DNA from 4 places in the Serratia sp. A07 genome. Region 1 is predicted to be linked to each of the others. Evidence: predicted binding sites of a transcription regulator. Region 1 holds the regulator's gene; each other region holds the start of a gene.
What was found. The regulator CRP, encoded in region 1, controls carbon source genes, mostly activating them, when cyclic AMP is high. The targets are predictions, from matches to a motif close to ATGTGANNNNNNTCACAT.
Positions count from the first base shown of each region.

Region 2: aaeR (HTH-type transcriptional activator AaeR) is a predicted target of CRP. The motif match lies at 1,277-1,294, and genes of this name have one in related genera.
Region 3: yrbN (protein YrbN) is a predicted target of CRP. The motif match lies at 1,870-1,887, and genes of this name have one in related genera.
Region 4: msrB (peptide-methionine (R)-S-oxide reductase MsrB) is a predicted target of CRP. The motif match lies at 1,037-1,054, and genes of this name have one in related genera.

Region 1 covers NZ_JBZXDO010000007.1:23,097-28,334, forward strand. Annotated here, with positions in the region: gene AC4PR2_RS09710 (phosphoribulokinase) at 1-527, shown strand, start outside; gene AC4PR2_RS09715 (OsmC family protein) at 566-973, opposite strand; gene crp (cAMP-activated global transcriptional regulator CRP) at 1,356-1,988, shown strand; gene AC4PR2_RS09725 (YccS/YhfK family putative transporter) at 2,039-4,117, shown strand; gene argD (bifunctional acetylornithine/succinyldiaminopimelate transaminase) at 4,158-5,238, opposite strand, start outside.
Region 2 covers NZ_JBZXDO010000005.1:32,184-37,421, reverse strand. Annotated here, with positions in the region: gene aaeA (p-hydroxybenzoic acid efflux pump subunit AaeA) at 1-786, opposite strand, end outside; gene aaeX (p-hydroxybenzoic acid efflux pump operon protein AaeX) at 794-997, opposite strand; gene aaeR (HTH-type transcriptional activator AaeR) at 1,312-2,223, shown strand; gene AC4PR2_RS07160 (hypothetical protein) at 2,214-2,558, opposite strand; gene AC4PR2_RS07155 (zinc ribbon domain-containing protein) at 2,555-2,830, opposite strand; gene uriH (uridine-preferring nucleoside hydrolase UriH) at 3,038-3,979, shown strand; gene AC4PR2_RS07145 (hypothetical protein) at 3,985-4,191, shown strand; gene AC4PR2_RS07140 (PglL family O-oligosaccharyltransferase) at 4,665-5,238, shown strand, end outside.
Region 3 covers NZ_JBZXDO010000010.1:78,233-83,470, forward strand. Annotated here, with positions in the region: gene pnp (polyribonucleotide nucleotidyltransferase) at 1-764, shown strand, start outside; gene nlpI (lipoprotein NlpI) at 893-1,777, shown strand; gene yrbN (protein YrbN) at 1,900-1,974, shown strand; gene AC4PR2_RS12930 (DEAD/DEAH family ATP-dependent RNA helicase) at 1,964-3,886, shown strand; gene yedE (selenium metabolism membrane protein YedE/FdhT) at 4,033-5,238, shown strand, end outside.
Region 4 covers NZ_JBZXDO010000032.1:291-5,528, forward strand. Annotated here, with positions in the region: gene gapA (glyceraldehyde-3-phosphate dehydrogenase) at 1-829, opposite strand, end outside; gene msrB (peptide-methionine (R)-S-oxide reductase MsrB) at 1,178-1,591, shown strand; gene AC4PR2_RS22645 (YeaC family protein) at 1,655-1,927, shown strand; gene chiD (chitinase ChiD) at 1,970-3,247, opposite strand; gene pncA (bifunctional nicotinamidase/pyrazinamidase) at 3,480-4,112, opposite strand; gene ansA (asparaginase) at 4,135-5,151, opposite strand.

The sequences.
Region 1 (5,238 bases):
CCCCGTGGGAACCGCTGCCGGCGCCGACTGACGTGCTGTTCTACGAGGGGCTGCACGGCGGCGTGGTCACCGAGCACCATGACGTGGCCAACCACGTCGATCTGCTGGTCGGCGTGGTGCCGATCGTCAACCTGGAGTGGATTCAGAAACTGATCCGCGATACCGGCGAGCGTGGCCACTCTCGCGAAGCGGTGATGGATTCGGTGGTGCGTTCGATGGAAGATTACATCAACTACATCACGCCGCAGTTCTCGCGCACCCACATCAACTTCCAGCGCGTGCCGACGGTGGACACCTCCAACCCGTTCGCCGCCAAGGCGATTCCCTCACTGGACGAAAGCTTCGTGGTGATCCACTTCCGCGGGCTGGATCAGATAGATTTCCCCTATTTGCTGGCGATGCTGCAGGGCTCGTTTATCTCACACATCAATACGTTAGTGGTGCCGGGCGGCAAGATGGGGCTGGCGATGGAGCTGATCATGGCGCCGCTGGTGCAGCGGTTGCTGGAAGGCAAGAAGATCGAATAAATGCGTTGAGCGCGGCGCCGGGCCGCGCTCCGTCTCGATTACGCCGGTTGGCGGATCTCGAAGCTGTGGGTCACCGTGGCGGCCTTGTTGAGCATCAGCGCCACCGAGCAGTATTTCTCCGCCGACAGGTTCACCGCACGCTCGACGATCTTGTCGGTCAGGTCCTGGCCGGTAACGATGAAGTGCAGGTTGATATGGGTGAACAACCGCGGGGCTTCTTCGCGGCGCTCGGAGGTCAGCTTCACCTCACAGTCGCGCACGTCGTTGCGCCCTTTTTGCAGGATGGACACCACGTCGATCGCGCTGCAGCCGCCCACCGACATCAGCACCATCTCCATTGGGCTGGGCGCTTTATCACCGGCGTTGCCATCCATCAGGACCTGGTGGCCGGAGGCCGATTCCCCCAAAAACGTTAACCCTTCCACCCATTTAACTCTTGCCTGCATTCTGGTCACTCCGGTTGATTTCTTAAAATCAGAGTACGCTTTCGCATAGAAACAGGCAACGTAACCTGATGCTAATCATGCTGAAGCGAGACAACACGAGACACCCGCCTTACTCTGTGCTACAAACAGAGCCGCAATAAATCTTTCCGGGACACTGAATTTCAGGGAAACGCCCAGAGAAAGGCTCCTTTACCGGTATGTTAACAGAATGTAGCTTGCAGCGCTTACGGCAAGTTAATATGCTAGAGCGACAGCGTATTTTTATGACACGCCTCAAAACTTGCCGGTAGCCCTCGCTCATGACTGCGGCTACAGGCGAGTTTTACAGGGAACTCTGACCCCTGTGACACAAGGCAGCGATAACAACAGAGGATAACAGCGAATGGTTCTCGGCAAACCGCAAACAGACCCTACTCTCGAATGGTTCCTGTCTCATTGCCATATCCACAAATATCCATCGAAGAGTACGCTGATTCACCAAGGTGAAAAGGCCGAAACGCTTTACTACATCGTGAAAGGCTCCGTCGCGGTGCTGATCAAGGATGAAGAAGGTAAAGAGATGATCCTGTCCTACCTCAACCAGGGGGATTTCATCGGCGAGCTCGGATTGTTCGAAGAAGGCCAGGAGCGCAGCGCCTGGGTTCGCGCGAAAACCGCCTGTGAAGTGGCCGAAATTTCCTACAAGAAATTCCGCCAGCTGATCCAGGTGAACCCGGACATCCTGATGCGTCTGTCCGCCCAAATGGCGAGCCGCCTGCAGGTCACCTCCGAAAAAGTGGGCAACCTCGCCTTCCTGGACGTTACCGGCCGCATCGCGCAAACCCTGCTGAATCTGGCGAAGCAACCTGACGCCATGACTCACCCGGACGGCATGCAGATCAAGATCACCCGTCAGGAGATCGGCCAGATCGTCGGCTGCTCGCGTGAAACCGTTGGCCGTATTCTGAAAATGCTGGAAGATCAAAACCTGATTTCCGCCCACGGCAAAACCATTGTCGTCTACGGCACCCGTTAATCCCTGAAAAAACGGCGCAGTCTGCGCCGTTTTTTTGTCTGCTCTCTGCCATGTGGCGCCGCCTGATCTACCACCCGGAAATCAACTACGCACTGCGACAAACGCTGGTGTTGTGCCTGCCGGTGCTGTTCGGCCTGCTGATAGGCCAGCTGCAGCTCGGCCTGATGTTCTCCCTCGTGCCCGCCTGCTGCAATATCGCCGGGCTGGATACGCCGCATAAGCGCTTCTTTAAACGACTGATCGTCGGCGGTTCGCTGTTCGCCTTCAGCAGCGTGCTGCTGCAACAGGCCCTGCTGTGGCACGTGCCGCTGCCGGCGCTGATGCTGGGCCTGGCGCTGCTGCTCGGCGTCACCGGCGAAATCAGCCCGCTGCACGCCCGGCTGTTGCCGGCGGCGCTGGTGGCCGCCATCTTCGCCCTCAGCACGGCCGGCACGGTGCCTATCTGGCAGGCGCCGCTGCTGTACGCGATCGGCACCGCCTGGTACGGCTTATTCACCTGGTTCTGGTTCAAGCTGTGGAAAGAGCAGCCGATGCGCGAGACGCTGAGCCAGCTCTACCTGGAACTGGCGGACTATTTCGAAGCCAAATACTCGCTGCTGACCCAGCACACCGATCCGCAGACCGCGCTGCCGCCGCTGCTGGTGCGCCAGCAAAAGGTGATGGACCTGATCAGCCTGTTGTACCAACAGCTTAATTTCCTGCCGCACGCCAACAATCTCGAGCAAAAGCGCCTGCAGCGCGCCTTTCAGGTGGCGATGGACCTGCAGGAGCACATCACCGTCAGCCTGCATCTGCCGGAAGAGGTGCAAAAACTGGTGGAGCAGAGCCAGGCCGAAGCGATCATTCGCCGCAATGCTCAGGTGATCGCCGGCCGGCTGCGCGTGGTGGCGCACGATATTCTCTATCATCAACATTCGAAGCGCTTCTCCATGACCCACGAGCTGGCGGCGCTGGAAAAAATGGCGGCGCAGCATCCCGATAATCCGGTCGGCCAGTTTTGTTATTACCACTTCAGCCGCATCGCCCGCCTGCTGCGCACCCAGCATCCGCTGTACCGCCGCGACCTGATGCCCGGCCAGCACCGCCTGCCGTTTTGGCCGGCGCTAGTCAGCTATCTGTCGTTCAAATCCACCGCCCTGCGCAACGCCGCGCGGCTGGGCGTAACGCTGGCGGTCGGCAGCAGCCTGGGTACGGTATTCAACCTGCCGAAGCCTTACTGGATCCTGCTCACCATCATGCTGGTGAGCCAAAACGGGTATAACGCCACCCGGGTGCGTATTCAGCACCGTGCGCTGGGCACGATTGCCGGGCTATTGCTGGCAGCCGGGCTGCTGCAGCTGCAGTTGCCGGAGGGAGAAACGCTGAGCATCATGCTGGTGATCACACTGCTGGCCTACCTGGTTTCGCGCAAGAACTACGGGCTGTCGGTGATTGGCTTTACGGTCACGGCGGTTTACACCCTGCAGCTGCTGGCGCTGAACGGCTCGCATTTTCTGGTACCGCGCCTGATCGATACGCTGATCGGCTGCGTGCTGGCGTTCGGCGGCACCATTTGGCTGTGGCCGCAGTGGCAAAGCGGGCTGCTGCGCAAGAATGCCCATCAGGCGCTGGAGAACGATCAAGCCGCGCTGCGGCTGATGCTGAAGCAACCGGAACCGGACGCCACCGCGTTGGCCTATACCCGCATGCAGGTCAACCAGGCACACAACGCGCTGTTCACCTCGCTCAATCAGGCGATGCAAGAGCCGGGGTTCGCGTCAAACTATCTGGCGGACATGCGGCTGTGGGTCACTCACAGCCAGTTCATCGTCGAACACCTGAACGCCATGACCATTCTGGCACGCGAGCACTACATGCTGACGCCGAAACTGGCGGAAGAGTATCTGCAGACCTGTGAAATCGCGCTGCAAAGCTGCCAGCAGCGGTTGGAATACGACGGCCCGAGCAGCGGCAACAGCGGCATCATGCAGCCGCCGGATCTGCATCCGGACATGCCCGTTACCGAGATGGAGCGCCATCTGCGGCGCATTTTGTCGCACCTGAGCGTGATGCACACCATTTCGTCGCTGGCCTGGCGCCAGCGCCCGCACCACGGCATCTGGCTCAAGCGCAAACTGCGCGATCAATAAGGGCGCGGCATGCCGCGCCCCGTTATATGCCGCGCGGGCTTCAGGCGTTGATCACATCCTGCACCGCCAGCTCGAACAGCGCCATGCCGGCTTCGATATCCTGCAGCTCCACCACCAGCGACGGCGCGAAGCGGATCACGTTCGGCCCGGCGTTGAGGATCATCAACCCACGCGCGGCGGCGGCGGTGAGGAAGTCGCGCGCCCTGCCGTGATAATGCGGCGTCAGCTCGGCGCCAATCAGTAGCCCCATGCCGCGAATCGCGGTGAAAATACCGTATTTATCGCCGATATGCTGCAAAGCCTGCACATACAGCACATGACGCTGCTCAATGCCGCTCAGCACCTCCGGCGTATTGATCACGTCCAGCGCCGCCTCCGCCACCGCGCAGGCCAGCGGGTTGCCGCCGTAGGTGGTGCCGTGGGTGCCCACCTGCATCACCGACGCAATGTCTTCGGTGGTCAGCATGGCGCTGACCGGGAAACCGCCGCCCAGCGCCTTGGCGGTGGTGAGAATGTCCGGCGTCACGCCATAATGCATATAGGCGAACAGTTTGCCGCTGCGCCCCATGCCGCTTTGCACTTCGTCGAACACCAACAGCGCCTGATGTTGGTCGCACAGCTCGCGCACGCCTTTGAGGAAGCCGGCGTCGACCGGCGTAATACCGCCCTCGCCCTGAATCGGCTCCATCACCACCGCGCAGGTGTGGTCGTCCATCACCGCCTTCACCGCCGCCAAATCGTTGAACGGCACGTGCACGATGTCGGCCGGCTTCGGCCCGAACCCGTCGGAGTATTTAGCCTGCCCGCCCACCGACACGGTGAATAGCGTGCGGCCGTGAAACGCGTTATAGAAAGCGATGATTTTAGTTTTGTACGGGCTGTGGCGGGTGATGGCGTAATGACGCGCCAGTTTGAACGCCGCCTCGTTGGCCTCAGCGCCGGAGTTGGCGAAGAACACCCGATCGGCGAAGGTAGCGTCGATCAGTTTGCTTGCCAGGCGCAGCGCAGGCTCATTGGTGAAGACGTTGCTGGTATGCCACAGGGTTTCGCCCTGGCGTTTGAGCGCCTCGACCAGCGCCGGATGGCAGTGCCCCAGCGCCGTCACCGCGATGCCGCCGGAA
Region 2 (5,238 bases), on a different contig from region 1:
CGGCACGCGCTGCGCCAGGCGCACCCACTCCAGGTTGCTGTCGATCGAGGCCAGCCCTTTGCTGTTGACCGTGCTGCTGCTGTTGTTCACCGCCGCCGCCACGCTGTCAACGGTGCCGTGCATGATGCGGTTGCTGCCGAGCGGGGTGATCTCCGCGCGGTCGCCCTTATTCAGGCCGGTCAGCTTGGTTTCTTCCAGGTACGCCAGGATGTAGAAGGAGTCTTTCTTCACCAGCGCCACCGCCACCGAGCCGCGGGTGATGTATTCGCCGGCGTGGACGTTGAGGTTGGTGATCCAGCCATCGGCCGGGGCGCGCACCGTGGTACGCTCCAGATCCAGCTGCGCCAGCTCGCGCGCCGCCACGGCCTTCGCCAGCTGGTGTTGCACGGTCTGCAGCGAGTTGTTCGACTGGTCGATTTCTTCCTGCGACATCGCCTGCACGCCCAGCTTCACGCGGCGGCCGGCTTCGCGCCGTTTTTCCGCCGCCAGCGTTTGATAGTAGGCGACGTCGGCACCGGCCTCCGCCAGCGCCTGCTCATAGCGCGGCCGATCGACCACGAACAGCACCTGGCCTTTCTTCACCAGCTGGTTGTCCACCACCGGCACTTCGGTCAGCAGGCCGCTGACGTCCGGCGCGATCGCCACCACGTCGGCGGTGAACTTGGCGTCACGTGTCCACGGCGACTCGGTGTAGAACACCCAGGCCTTGAACACCGCAACGATACCCAGCAGCACAAGAATCAAAGTGATCGCGATTCGGGTTATTTTTATCGAAAAATTTTTCACAGCGACCTCAAACAAAAAGACATGAAATCAGATAAAACAAGCAGCAATACAGCGCGGTGTTAAACAGCGCCGGATGCCAGACAAAATCGTAAATCCCCGTCGGCTGCAGCAGGCGGCGCAAGAGAAAAAACAGCGCCAGCGACACCAGCAGCTCGAAAAACACCGGCGGAAACGACAGTCCGAAGATGACCATAACCGGAAGCAAACTCATCACTTTTTCCTTATTGTTCACTACGCCGGGGAAAGACACATCTCGCCATTCACATTCTCTTTACATTTTAGCGTGCGCGCGCCACAAATCTTGACCGGACAGCTTGTCCAGGTCACGAACCCGAAAAAAGGTTAAACTTTGGGGCAGACATCCACGACAGGGATTGCGAGGGTGCCGGAGGAGCGGCAGGATTGCGTCGCCGCTCGCTCTCGCACGTTGGTAAGGTCTATTCACCCGACCACGTTATATTAGCCTGCTTACTATCAAGGCATCAACAATCTGTGATCTAAATCACTTTTAAGCCAGAGTGAATAATGGAAAGATTAAAACGGATGTCGGTATTCGCCAAAGTGGTTGAGTTCGGGTCGTTTACCGCGGCCGCGCGCCAACTCGACATGAGCGTTTCATCGATCAGTCAAACCGTCTCGAAACTGGAAAATGAGCTGCAGGTCAAGCTGTTGAACCGCAGCACGCGCAGCATCGGCCTGACCGAGGCCGGCAAAATCTACTATCAGGGCTGCCGACGCATGCTGCAGGAAGTCAGCGAAGTGCATGAGCAGCTATACGCGTTTAACAATACGCCTGCCGGCACGCTGCGCATCGGCAGCTCATCCACCATGGCGCAAAACGTGCTGGCGAACATGACCGCCGAGATGATGAAAGAGTACCCGGGCCTGACGGTCAACCTGGTGACCGGCATTCCGGCACCGGATCTGATCACCGATGGATTGGATCTGGTGATCCGCACCGGCGCGCTGCAGGACTCCAGCCTGTTCTCCCGCCGCCTGGGGCAGATGCCGATGGTGGTGTGCGCGGCCAAAAGCTACCTCAGCCAGCACGGCACACCGCAGAAGCCGAGCGACATGGTCAACTTTTCCTGGCTGGAGTACAGCGTGCGCCCCGACAGCGAATTTGAACTGATGTCGCCGGAGGGCATCACCACGCGCATTTCACCGCAGGGGCGCTTCGTCACCAACGACTCCTCCACCATGATCCGTTGGCTGAAAAACGGCGCCGGCATCGCCTACGCCCCGCTGATGTGGGTGATCGAAGAGATCAAGCGCGGCGAGATCGAGATCCTGTTCAAAAGCTACCATTCGGATCCGCGACCGATCTACGCGCTCTATACCGAGAAGGACAAACTGCCGCTGAAGGTGCAGGTGTGTATCAACTACCTAACCGACTATTTCGAACGCGTGGCGGCGGTCTATCAGGGCTATCGCTGAGCGGCGCTCAAATAGCGGTGCGCCAGCGCGCCCAGCAGCATCAGCGCCAGCATGCCGAGGCCCCATAGCAGCCAGACGGCGTAGCCGGCCCAGTTCAGCAGCAGAGGAAAATAGCTCGCCAGCCCGCTGCCCAGCTGTTTCAGCCACGGCAGCCAGGCATCCAGCACCGTCTGCGGCACCAGACTCAGCGCACCGCTCACCGGCAGCGATGCGCCGCCGGCCGCTTCCGCCAACGCCGGGAGCCAGGTCAGCACGCCGGCCACGCCCCAGGCCAACAGCGTCCATAGCGCCATGGCGCCCAGCAGCAGCGCGGCTGTCCAACCGCCCCGGTTCACGGCACACCGCCGCCGCACTGCGGGCAAAAGCGGCTGCCCGGCGGCAACGGCGCGGCGCACTGGCCGCAGGTGGCGCTCACTGTGGCAAATGGCTGACCGCAGCGATGGCAATAACGTGCGCCCGGTTTATTCACCGCCTGGCATTCCGGACACTGCGGCCCCGGCTCGCCATGCTGGTTATAGCGGTTGCCATGATGCCCGCCGCGGTGACCCGCGCGCTGATGACCGCCGTTAATACCGCCTTGCCCCAATAACCTTTTCAGTAAGCTCATCCCGCCTCTCCTCTGTACATTGACGCTGAAGCTCACTGTAAACCCTGGAGTAAACTCCAGGGTAAAGCCCGGCGATGAGGATTTACGTTTCATTACATCGAAAAAGTGGCAAGGCTTTGATGCCGTTAACAAAAGCACCATCGGTATTATCCCACGCCGCCGCGCTGCGTTATGCTGCGGGAACCTCTCCCTGCATCAGGAATAACCATGAAAAAAATCATACTGGACTGTGACCCGGGGCATGACGACGCCATCGCCCTGCTGCTGGCCTGGGGCAATCCGCAGATCGACCTGTTGGCGGTCACCACCGTGGTGGGCAATCAGACGCTGGACAAAGTGACGCGCAACGCACTGGCGGTGGCGCGCATCGCCAATATCACCGGCGTGCCCTTCGCCGCCGGCTGCCCACGCCCGCTGGTGCGCAATATCGAAGTGGCACCCGACATTCACGGCGATTCCGGCCTCGATGGCCCGGTGCTGCCGGAACCCCACCTGCAGCTGGACTCGCGCCACGCGGTGGATCTGATCATCGATACCGTGATGGCCCACCCGCCCGGCAGCGTGACGCTGGTGCCGACCGGCGGCCTGACCAATATCGCCATGGCAGTGCGCAAAGAGCCGCGCATTGCCGAGCGGGTCAAGGAAGTGGTGCTGATGGGCGGTGGCTACCACGTGGGCAACTGGAGCGCGGTGGCGGAGTTCAATATCAAAATCGATCCCGAGGCGGCGCACATCGTGTTTAACGAAAAATGGCCGCTGACCATGGTCGGGCTGGATCTCACCCACCAGGCGTTGGCCACGCCGGCAGTCTGCGAGCGCATCGCCGCCCTCGGCACCCGGCCGGCCGCCTTCGTCGGCGAACTGCTGGCCTTCTTTGGCCACATGTACCGGCAGGCGCAGGGCTTCAGCGCCCCGCCGGTACACGATCCTTGCGCGGTGGCTTACGTGATCGATCCGAGCGTGATGACGGTGCGCAAAGCGCCGGTGGATATCGAACTCACCGGCACCCTGACGCTGGGCATGACGGTCGCGGACTTCCGCGCGCCGCCGCCGCCGGACTGCCACACCCAGGTGGCGGTCAAACTGGATCAGGATAAATTCTGGGATCTGGTGGTAGATGCGCTGGAGCGGATTGGCGAAGTGGAGTGAGATCTGTGAAACATGGATTAACGCGCTTTTACAGGCGCGTTGGTCCGTCTGGCATGATGGCAACAGGGATAGGCAGACCATCTCTCCGTTATTTACAAGAGCACAGAACAATCTTAAAAAAATTTACTTTAATAAAATTCAAAAAAAACCATAAGAACAAGAATAGTCTTAATAAAAATAAAAAATGGCGTGATAAAGAAAATGTGAAATAAGATAATGAACAGCGATAAATAAAATAACGCCCACCGCACCGCCATTAGCAACAACGATTTAACAATAAAATGCTTATCTCATTGGCTCCGTCAGCTGTTTGCCCAGACGCTCGTTGCCGCTCACACGGCGTTCCATTACGCACAAGACAATCACAACCAATTGATTTAAAAACAAAAACAAAACAATAGATTAAAAATTGACTGGAGCGAGATAAATTTGAGAAAATGACAACCCTGTTTAAAAAAAATAAAAAACCTTTTTGCAGGCAACTGAATACGGCTTCCCCCTTTTTATATAAGCCGTCCCCGCGCTCACAGGGGGGGAATTATTTATCACTTCGATATGAAGTCTTTTCAATTCCTATAAAGCATTTCAGGCATTGACGCTTCAGCGAATTTAAACCCCAGGATAAGGATAGGGAATCCTCAAAAAATGCATTCAATGAACGATATCGAGACATGGCGGGTTAACCATGACCGATAAAGCCCCCGTTAACGCACCGGCTATCGCCGTGTTGCCCCTGCTGCTGATCTGGATGGCGGTGCTCCTGCCGGTCTATCACCCCAACATGGGCGGCGGCGGCCTGGCGCTGCCGCAAAATATTCTGGCCTGGAGCGTCATGGCACTGACCACGCTGATCGTGACCTTCACCGTTTGCCTTGGCCGTACCCGTCTTTCGCTTACCCCCACGGCACGCCTGTTGCTGCTCGGCATCGCCGTGCTGGCGCTGCCGCTGCTGTATACCCGCCCCGAGTGGCGCGAAGATGCCCTGTGGCGCTGCGCCGGTTTGCTCGGCGGTTGGCTGTTCTATGTCGCCTGTCTGCAGCTGCGCCTGACAGCCCGGCAGCGCAACCTGTTGCTGTACGGCCTGCTGTTCGCCGTCGGCGTTCAGGCGTTGCTAGCGGCGCTACAGCTGTTCGCCCCTGCTCTGGCCTGGGTATCTCCTAACGGCAGCCGGGTCTACGGCGTCTTTCAGCAACCGAACGTGCTGGGCAGCTTCATCGCCACCGGGCTGGCTTTGGCGCTCTGGCTGCTGCTTGCCCCTC
Region 3 (5,238 bases), on a different contig from region 1:
ACGCCGGTGTGCCAATCAAGGCTGCCGTTGCGGGTATCGCGATGGGCCTGGTGAAAGAAGCCGATAACTTTGTGGTTCTGTCCGACATTCTGGGTGACGAAGATCACCTGGGCGACATGGACTTCAAAGTGGCCGGTAGCCGCGACGGTATCACCGCGCTGCAGATGGATATCAAAATCGAAGGCATCACCCGCGAAATCATGCAGGTGGCTCTGAACCAGGCCAAGGGCGCGCGTCTGCACATCCTGGGCGTGATGGAACAGGCTATCAGCACCCCGCGCGGCGATATCTCCGAATTCGCACCGCGTATTCATACTATCCGCATCAACCCGGATAAAATCAAAGACGTGATCGGTAAGGGCGGTTCCGTTATCCGCGCACTGACCGAAGAGACTGGCACTACCATCGAAATCGAAGATGATGGTACAGTTAAAATCGCTGCGACCGACGGTGAGAAAGCGAAATTCGCTATCCGTCGTATCGAAGAGATCACGGCAGAGATCGAAGTGGGCCGTATCTATCAGGGTAAAGTGACCCGTATCGTTGATTTCGGCGCGTTCGTCGCCATTGGCGGTGGTAAAGAAGGTCTGGTACACATTTCTCAGATCGCCGACAAGCGCGTCGAGAAAGTGACCGACTATCTGCAGATGGGTCAGGAAGTGCCGGTTAAGGTACTGGAAGTTGACCGTCAGGGCCGCGTGCGTCTGAGCATCAAAGAAGCGATGGCGCCGGAAGCGGGTTCACCTGCGCCTGAAGCAGAATAACTGTATAGATAGTTTTACAGCTCCCCGCCATGGGGTTGGGAGCTGTTCGTATCGCGCGGGTAGGATGCCCGCGTATTAGCAAACGGAGGACAGGACGTTCATCCAATGTTTGTCTTCGGGAGTGGGAAATGAAGCCTTTCTTGCGCTGGTGTTACGTTGCGACAGCACTCATGCTGGCAGGATGCAGCAACCATGATTGGCGTAAAGACGAAGTTTTGGCAATCCCGTTGCAGCCAACGTTGCAGCAGGAAGTGATCCTGGCGCGCATGGAACAAATTCTTGCCAGCCGGGCACTGACGGACGACGAACGCGCACAGCTTTTATATGAGCGCGGTGTGCTGTATGATAGCCTCGGGTTACGTGCATTAGCGCGCAATGATTTCTCGCAGGCGCTGGCGATACGTCCCGACATGCCGGAAGTTTTCAACTACCTGGGCATTTACTTAACGCAGGCAGGCAATTTTGATGCTGCCTATGAAGCGTTTGATTCTGTACTAGAGCTTGATCCAACTTACAATTACGCGCGTTTATACCGGGGCATCGCACTGTATTATGGCGGCCGCTTCCCGTTGGCGCAGGATGATCTGCAGGCGTTTTATCAAGACGACCCAAACGATCCCTTCCGTTCGTTATGGCTGTATCTGGTGGAGCGAGAAATCGATCCCAAGAAGGCCGAGGTAGCGCTTCAGCAGCGCTATGACAAAGCGGACAGAGGGCAATGGGGATGGAATATTGTCGAATTCTACCTGGGCAAGATCAGCGAAAAAACGCTGATGGAACGCCTCAAGGCAGATGCAACGGATAACACTTCGCTCGCTGAGCATCTCAGTGAAACTGACTTCTATTTGGGTAAACACTACCTGAGTCTGGGGGACAAGGACACCGCTTCGGCGCTGTTCAAACTGACGGTGTCTAACAACGTTCACAACTTCGTTGAGCACCGCTATGCATTGTTGGAATTGGCGCTTTTGGGCCAAGAGCAAGACGACCTATCGGAATCGGACCAGCAATAGCTGACGAACACCTATCAGCCTGATGGACATTGGTTTTTAACCAAAGTTATCGCCTTCACGGGCGAGGGCTTTTTTGTTCGTTTTATAATCTAATTTGAGCCGGTTCACACTTTTCAATGAAAATGACTGAAAATTTTCTCGACGAGTTATGTAGACTGGCTGCCATTATTAATGAGGCACGTGTACATGACGACTGAGTTTGAAACCTCTTTTGCTGATCTGGGGCTGTCTGCTCCAATCATTTCCGCCCTGAACGATCTGGGCTATGAAAAACCATCTCCGATCCAGGCTGAGTGTATTCCTCACCTGTTGAACGGCCGCGACGTGCTGGGCATGGCACAGACCGGTAGTGGTAAAACTGCAGCGTTCTCGCTGCCGCTGCTGCACAACCTGCAGGCAGACCTGAAAGCACCTCAGATCCTGGTGCTGGCACCGACCCGCGAACTGGCGGTTCAGGTTGCTGAAGCGATGACCGATTTCTCCAAACACATGAACGGCGTCAACGTGGTAGCCCTGTACGGCGGCCAGCGTTACGACGTGCAGCTGCGCGCTCTGCGCCAGGGCCCGCAAATCGTTGTGGGTACCCCAGGCCGCCTGTTGGACCACCTGAAGCGCGGCACCCTGAACCTCTCTAACCTGAGCGGTCTGGTGCTGGATGAAGCCGACGAAATGCTGCGCATGGGCTTTATCGAAGACGTAGAAACCATCATGGCTGAGATCCCGGCTGAACATCAGACCGCGCTGTTCTCCGCCACCATGCCGGAAGCGATCCGTCGCATCACCCGCCGCTTCATGAAAGAGCCGCAGGAAGTGCGCATCCAGTCCAGCGTGACCACCCGTCCGGACATCAGCCAGAGCTACTGGTCGGTCTACGGCATGCGTAAAAACGAAGCGCTGGTGCGTTTCCTGGAAGCTGAAGACTTTGATGCGGCGATCATCTTCGTGCGCACCAAGAACGCGACCCTGGAAGTGGCCGAAGCGCTGGAGCGCAGCGGTTACAGCAGCGCCGCGCTGAACGGCGACATGAACCAGGCGCTGCGTGAGCAGACCCTGGAGCGTCTGAAAGACGGTCGTCTGGATATCCTGATCGCGACCGACGTTGCGGCCCGTGGCCTGGACGTTGAGCGCATCAGCCTGGTTGTCAACTATGACATCCCGATGGACTCCGAGTCTTACGTTCACCGTATCGGCCGTACCGGTCGTGCGGGCCGCGCCGGCCGCGCGCTGCTGTTCGTGGAAAACCGCGAACGCCGCCTGCTGCGCAACATTGAACGCACCATGAAGCTGACCATCCCGGAAGTGGAACTGCCGAACGCAGAACTGCTGGGTGAGCGTCGTCTGGCCAAGTTCGCCGCAAAAGTTCAGCAGCAGCTGGAAAGCAGCGATCTGGATCTGTACCGCGCACTGCTGACCAAACTGCAGCCGGAAGAAGAGCTGGATATGGAAACCCTGGCCGCAGCGCTGCTGAAAATGGCACAGGGCGAACGTCCGCTGATCCTGCCACCGGATCCGGTCTTCAAGCCGCGTCAGCGCCGCGAGTTCAACGACCGTGACGATCGTCGCGGTGACCGTCGCGACAGCCGCGATAGCCGTGACGGCGACCGTCCGCGTCGCGAACGTCGTGACGTTGGCGAAATGCAGCTGTACCGCATCGAAGTGGGCCGTGACGATGGCGTAGAAGTCCGTCACATCGTTGGCGCTATCGCTAACGAAGGCGACATCAGCAGCCGTTACATCGGTAACATCAAGCTGTTTGCTTCCCACTCCACCATCGAGCTGCCAAAAGGCATGCCGGGCGAGATCCTGAATCACTTCACTCGCACCCGCATTCTGAACAAGCCGATGAACATGCAGCTGCTGGGCGATGCACAGCCGTTCGAACGTCGCGAGCGTCGTGACGGTGGCAACGGTGGCGAGCGTCGTGGTAACGGTCGTCCGTTCAACGGCGAACGTCGCGAAGGCGGCCCACGTCGTTCCTTCGGCGAACGTCGTGAAGGCGGCAACGGCGGCGAGCGTCGTGGCGGTAACTACAACCGTGACGGCAAACCGGCGCCACGCCGTGATGACGGCGCACCGGCAGCACCACGTCGTCGTTTCGGCGACGCGTAATCGCTGATTCACCGTTCGCGGTGAAGCGCTCTGAAAAACCAGCCTGCGGGCTGGTTTTTTTATGCCTGAAAGTTGCCGTCAAACGTCCCCGAATGGCGTATCATTCATAAGGTTTTTTCTTACGGATGATATGCACGGGAGATGCCATGAGTTGGCAGCAGTTCAAATCTCAATACCTGGTGCGCTTTTGGGCGCCGCTGCCGGCGGTGGTCGCCGCCGGGATCCTTTCTACCTACTACTTCGGCATGACCGGCACCTTCTGGGCGGTGACCGGCGAGTTCACCCGCTGGGGCGGCCATGTGCTGCAGTGGTTCGGCCTGCACCCCGAGCAGTGGGGCTATTTCAAGGTTATCGGCCTGCAGGGCACGCCGCTGGAGCGCATCGACGGGCGCATGATCATCGGCATGTTCGCCGGCTGCATCGCCGCCGCGCTGTGGGCCAACAACATCAAGCTGCGCCAGCCGCAGCACCGCATTCGCATCGTGCAGGCGCTGCTGGGCGGCATTATCGCCGGCTTCGGCGCGCGCCTGGCGATGGGTTGCAACCTGGCGGCGTTCTTCACCGGCATTCCGCAGTTCTCGCTGCACGCCTGGTTCTTCGCGCTGGCGACCGCCGCGGGTTCGTACTTCGGTGCCAAATTCACGCTGCTGCCGATGTTCCGCATCCCGGTCAAATTGCAAAAGGTGAAGGCCGCCGCGCCGCTGACGCAGAAACCTGAGCAGGCGCGCCGCCGCTTCCGGTTGGGCATGGCGGTCTTCGGCCTGGCGGTGGCCTGGTCGCTGTGGACGCTGTTCGATGCGCCGAAGCTCGGTATCGCCATGCTGTTCGGCATCGGCTTCGGTCTGCTGATCGAACGCGCGCAGATCTGCTTCACCTCGGCGTTCCGCGATCTGTGGATCACCGGCCGCACCCACATGGCGAAAGCCATCATCATCGGCATGGCGGTGAGCGCCATCGGCATCTTCAGCTATGTGCAGCTCGGCGTGGCGCCGAAAATCATGTGGGCCGGCCCGAATGCGGTGCTGGGCGGCTTGCTGTTCGGCTTCGGCATCGTGCTGGCCGGCGGTTGCGAGACCGGCTGGATGTACCGCGCGGTGGAAGGGCAGGTGCACTACTGGTGGGTGGGGCTGGGCAACATCATCGGCGCCACGCTGCTGGCCTATTACTGGGACGATCTGGCGCCGGCGCTGGCGACCGACTACGACAAGATCAACCTGCTCGATACCTTCGGCCCGATCGGCGGCCTGCTGGTGACCTATCTGCTGCTGGCGCTGGCCTTCGCTGCCATGCTGTGGTGGGAGAAACGCTTTTTCCGCGCCCGGCCTGAGGCGCAGGTGGTGAATTTGAGGAGC
Region 4 (5,238 bases), on a different contig from region 1:
CTTCAACGTAGCCCAGAACGCCTTTCATAGAACCTTCAGCGGCATCTTTGATGGCTTTCTTGATTTCTTCGTAGGTAGCCGCTTTTTCCAGACGCACGGTCAGGTCAACAACGGATACGTTAGGCGTCGGTACGCGGAACGCCATACCGGTCAGTTTGCCTTTCAGTTCTGGCAGAACAACGCCAACCGCTTTCGCTGCGCCGGTAGAAGAAGGGATGATGTTCTGGGATGCGCCGCGGCCGCCGCGCCAGTCTTTGTGGGACGGGCCATCAACGGTTTTCTGAGTGGCGGTGGTCGCGTGAACGGTGGTCATCAGGCCTTCAACGATACCGAAGTTGTCGTTGATGACTTTAGCCAGTGGCGCCAGGCAGTTGGTGGTGCAAGAGGCGTTGGACACGATGTCCTGGCCGGCATATTTGTCAAAGTTGGCGCCACGCACGAACATTGGGGTCGCATCTTTGGATGGGCCAGTCAGAACGACTTTTTTAGCGCCAGCGGTGATGTGTTTACGTGCGGTTTCGTCGGTCAGGAAGATACCGGTCGCTTCAGCAACCACGTCAACACCCACTTCGTTCCACTTCAGGTTAGCCGGGTCTTTCTCTGCGGTAACACGGATGGTTTTGCCGTTAACAACCAGGTGGCCGTCTTTAACTTCTACCGTACCGTTGAAACGGCCGTGAGTAGAGTCATACTTCAGCATGTAAGCCATGTACTCTGCGTCCAACAGGTCGTTGATTGCAACGATCTCGATGTCAGAACGCTCTTGAGCAGCACGGAAAACAATGCGACCGATACGGCCAAAACCGTTGATACCTACTTTGATAGTCATATATTCCACCAGCTATTTGTTAGTGAATAAAAGGTTGGTTGTAAAATTACAAAAACCTTACCCAGCGTCAAGCGGAATCGTGTCAATTCTTGCGGCAAGTCAAACCGGAAGGGTGGTTTTGCACGCTTATTGCACAGTCCATTTGCGCTCGGCCTCATCCGTTATATGGGGACAAGCCGCCAAGTATAAAGTCAGCATACGCAAGAAGTGTGATCGCTATCACATATCATCGTGACGTGGCCTTTATGGGCTACAGTTTAGGCCAAAAACCCCTGCAGCGGTGTTAATTTTTTGTTATTATTAATCATTGTTTTCGTTGACATTATCCACATTCAGAGATAAGCACAAATGGCTAAAGAGACAACCCCCGGTCATCCGGTCACGGAACTGAATGAAATCCAACGTTATGTGACGCAACAGCGCGGCACCGAAGCGCCGTTCAGCGGCAAATTGCTGCACAACAAGCGCGAGGGCGTGTACCATTGCCTGTGCTGTAACCAGCCGCTGTTCTATTCCGAAACCAAATACGATTCCGGTTGCGGCTGGCCGAGCTTTTATGAGCCGGTTTCCGCCGATGCAATCCGTTATCTTGATGATAATTCACATAATATGCACCGTGTTGAAATCCGCTGCGGTCATTGCGACGCGCACCTGGGGCACGTTTTCCCCGATGGCCCGCAGCCGACCGGCGACCGCTATTGCGTCAACTCCGCCTCGCTGAGTTTCACCGATGGCGAAAATGGCGACCAAACGGCCGGCTAAGTGGTAATTTAACCAACAAAATCGATTCAGCTAATTATTCATCCGTAAGCGAGAAGGGCTCTGATGGACGTGAAAGATCTGATTGCGGCGATGACGCCCGAGATATACCAGCGCCTGGTACAGGCGGTTGAGCTGGGCAAATGGCCGGATGGCGTGGCGCTGACGCCGGAGCAAAAAGAAAACAGCCTGCAGGCGGTGATGCTGTGGCAGTCGATGAACAACGTCGATCCGCAGCACATGAGCATCGGCACCGACGGGCAGATCGTGATGAAGAGCAAGCAAGAGCTGAAACAGCAGTTCGTTGCCGAGCCGCTGGCCAAACTCAAACCGCAGTAAGGTTGCCCTAAAGCGGGGCGATGACGCCATCGCCCCGTCGGTTCACTGTTTTTCGCCCTTGATACCCAGCGATTCCGCCAGCTGCTGCGCCAGCCGGTTGTTATCGTCCGCGCCGTACTCCCAGAACATCGCCCCTCCCAATCCCTGGCTTTTGATGTACTCGGCCTTGATGGCCACCGAACGCGGGTTCTCGTAGGAGATGGCGAACAGCGGTTTGCCTGCGGCGGATTGCAGCGTCAGGTAAGGTACCTTGGCGTCGTCATCCCAGTGCTCGCGAAAACGATGCTGCGGATCGTTGAGCAATTTGCTGACGATATCGTGGTATTTAAAGTAGGTGTCTTTGCTGAGATCCAGCCCCAGCGCGTTGAACAGGGCGGTTTCGCGCGTGCTGAAGTATGGCTGCGTCACCGGATGTTTGGCGGCGTCCGGCTGGTCCCAGTCGATGCCCGCCTCGGTCGCCCGCTTCGGTACCCGGCCGTAGAAACCGATGCCCAGGTTCATCTGTGCCGGTTTCAGTCCGGCAGCCAGATAATTCTTTACCACGAAATCGGCGCTGTAACGGTCGGCGGCCGCCACGGTTGGCCAACGCTTTGAATCGTACAGGTTGGCATTGAAATACTGCGTGCCGTAAGCCATGTCGTAGGTCATCAGATTGATGTAGTCGAGGTAAGGGGCAATGCTTTTCACATCGACCCATTCCTGCGGGCTTTTGACGTTGGCCCCGACGGCGATGGTTAACAGCTTGCCTTTACCCAGCGCCTGGTGAAGCTCTTTCAGCAGCAGGGTGAAGTTGTCGCGGTCTGCCGGTTGGCTTTCCACCAGCCCCCAGGCGCCGTTCACCGTATATTCCCAGTCCAGATCGATACCATCCAGCTGATACTGTGCGATCACCTGCAGCGCGGAGCGGATGAATATCGCCCGGTTTTCCGCAGTCGCCGCAGCGGCGGAGAAGCCCCGTGAGCCCCAGCCGCCGACCGACAGCAGCACTTTCAGCTCGGGGTTCTGTTTGCGCAGCACCGGCAGCCGTTGCAGATCGGCCGTTACCTTCGGCGACAGGTAGATCTGGTGGCGGCGAGCGGGGTCTTTCAGCGCCGCATTGGCTTCGTCTTTCTCGCCGTTGTAGATCAGGCCGAACGAATAGTTGAGGTGGGTGATTTGCGTGACGTCCAGCTTGTCGATGTCGCCACCGGGGCCGGCGGTGACGTCGCCGCCGCCGTTGAAGTAGCCGACGGAGAGATAAGCGGCCTGAGCCGTGCCTGCGCCGGCCATAGCCAACTGCACCGCCGCCAGTAAAGGCAGCAGTTTTCGGGTTATTTTCATGTCTTTCTCCTTGGGTCGGCAAGGCCGACCGTACCGCCAGAGGCGGTCACAATAAAGCCGGGCTCAGCGGGCCCCGGATGCGTATAACCGATTGACGCCAAAAGCGTCGCAGCCATAACAGCAAAAGCGCCTGCCGGTCACAAGCCGTTGGGGAAGAAGAAGGGCGGTATTGTGAGCGGCGTCGATATTTTCGCCGCCGCGCAGAGAGGGCGCCGGTGGCGCCCCGGAGGATTTAGTTGGCGAGGAATTGTGACAGGGTAACCAGTTGTGCACCGGCGCGCGCCATGTCCTGCAGCGCCCGCTCGCTGTCGTCCGGCTGCAGATTCACGCCGCGGCAGCCGTCGACGATCACCTGCGTTGGATAGCCGGCAGCCAGCGCATCCAGCACGCTGAACTTGACGCAGTAGTCGGTCGCCAGGCCCATGATTGCCAGCCGCTGGACGCCCTGCGATTGCAACCAGCCGTGCAGTTCGGTCTGCGCACGGTGGCCGTTATCGAAGAAGGCGCTGTAGCTGTCGATATCCGTATCCTGCCCTTTGCGAAAGACGGCATTGATGTGTTGCCGTTGCAGCAGGGGGTGAAAATCGGCACCGTGGCTCCCTTGCACGCAGTGCACCGGCCACCACACCTGCGGCAGGCTCTCCAGCTCGCCAAGGGTGCCGACCGGTGCATGGGAATTCACCGCAAAGCTGCGGTGATTGGCGGGGTGCCAGTCCTGGCTGGCCACGACCGGCTCGCCACGCGCCAAACAGGCGGCGATCGCCTGATTGGCAACCGGGATGACGGTATCGCCCGCCGTGACCGCCAGCGCGCCGCCGGGGCAGAAATCGTTTTGCAGATCGATCAACAACAGGGCCGTTTTCATCGCCGCTCCAAAGATCAGTAGGTTAACCGTTGATGCTCAGTTCGCCGCGCAGGTCTTGCTGCATCAGGGCGCGGATTTGTTCCGGCGTCAGCGGCTGGCTCAGCAGGTAGTGCAGCTTGGTCAAGGCGGCTTCCACCGTCATGTCGAAACCGCTGATCACCCCGGCGTGCGCCAGCGCGTTACCGGTGGCGTAGCCTTCCATATTGACGCGCCCGGAGATGCACTGCGTCAGGTTGACCACCACGATGCCGCGTTCGGAGGCCGCACGCAACTCGTCGATCAGCTCGGCCTTTTGCGGCGCGTTACCGACGCCGTAGGAGCGCAGGATCAGCGCCTTGACCGGTTGCAACAGGAAGTTGCGCACCACCGCGCCGGAAATGCCCGGATAGATGGTGACCACGCCGATCGGCTGCGGCGTGATGTCGTGCACCCGCAGCGCGCCGTTGCAAGCCGGGCTGTCGATGCCGTGCTGGCGACGAATGTGAATGCCGGCTTCCAGCAGCGGCGGCAGATTCGGGGAGGCGAAGGCGTCAAAGCCGTCGGCGTGCGCTTTGGTGGTGCGGTTGCCGCGGAACAGCTTATTGTTGAAGAACAGGCTGACTTCGTTCACCGGATGGTTAGCCGCCAGATACAGCGCGTTGAGCAGGTTGGTCTGGCCATCGGAGCGCAGCTCCGCCAGCGGAATCTGCGAACCGGTGACGATCACCGGTTTAGCCAGGTGTTCCAGCATGAAGGAGAGCGCCGATGCGGTGAACGCCATGGTGTCGGTACCGTGCAGGATCACGAAGCCGTCGTAGCGATCGTAGTTCTGTTTGATGTCGTCGGCGATGTGCTGCCAATCTTCCGGCGTCATGTCCGAAGAGTCGATCAATGGCGCATATTCATGAATGGTGAAATCCGGCATTTCCGGGCGATGGAATTCGGGCATCAGCGCCAGCTGGCGCTGCAGGTGGCCGGAAACCGGGATATAGCCGTGATCGGAACGCTGCATGCCGATGGTGCCGCCGGTGTAGGCGACGTAAATGGATTTCTTTTGCATGGTCATGATTTTAACAAAGATAAGATGGGCTGAATTATAGGGGCATGGCGGCAGAAAAAAAGCCCGGCGATGGCCGGGCTGCAGAAT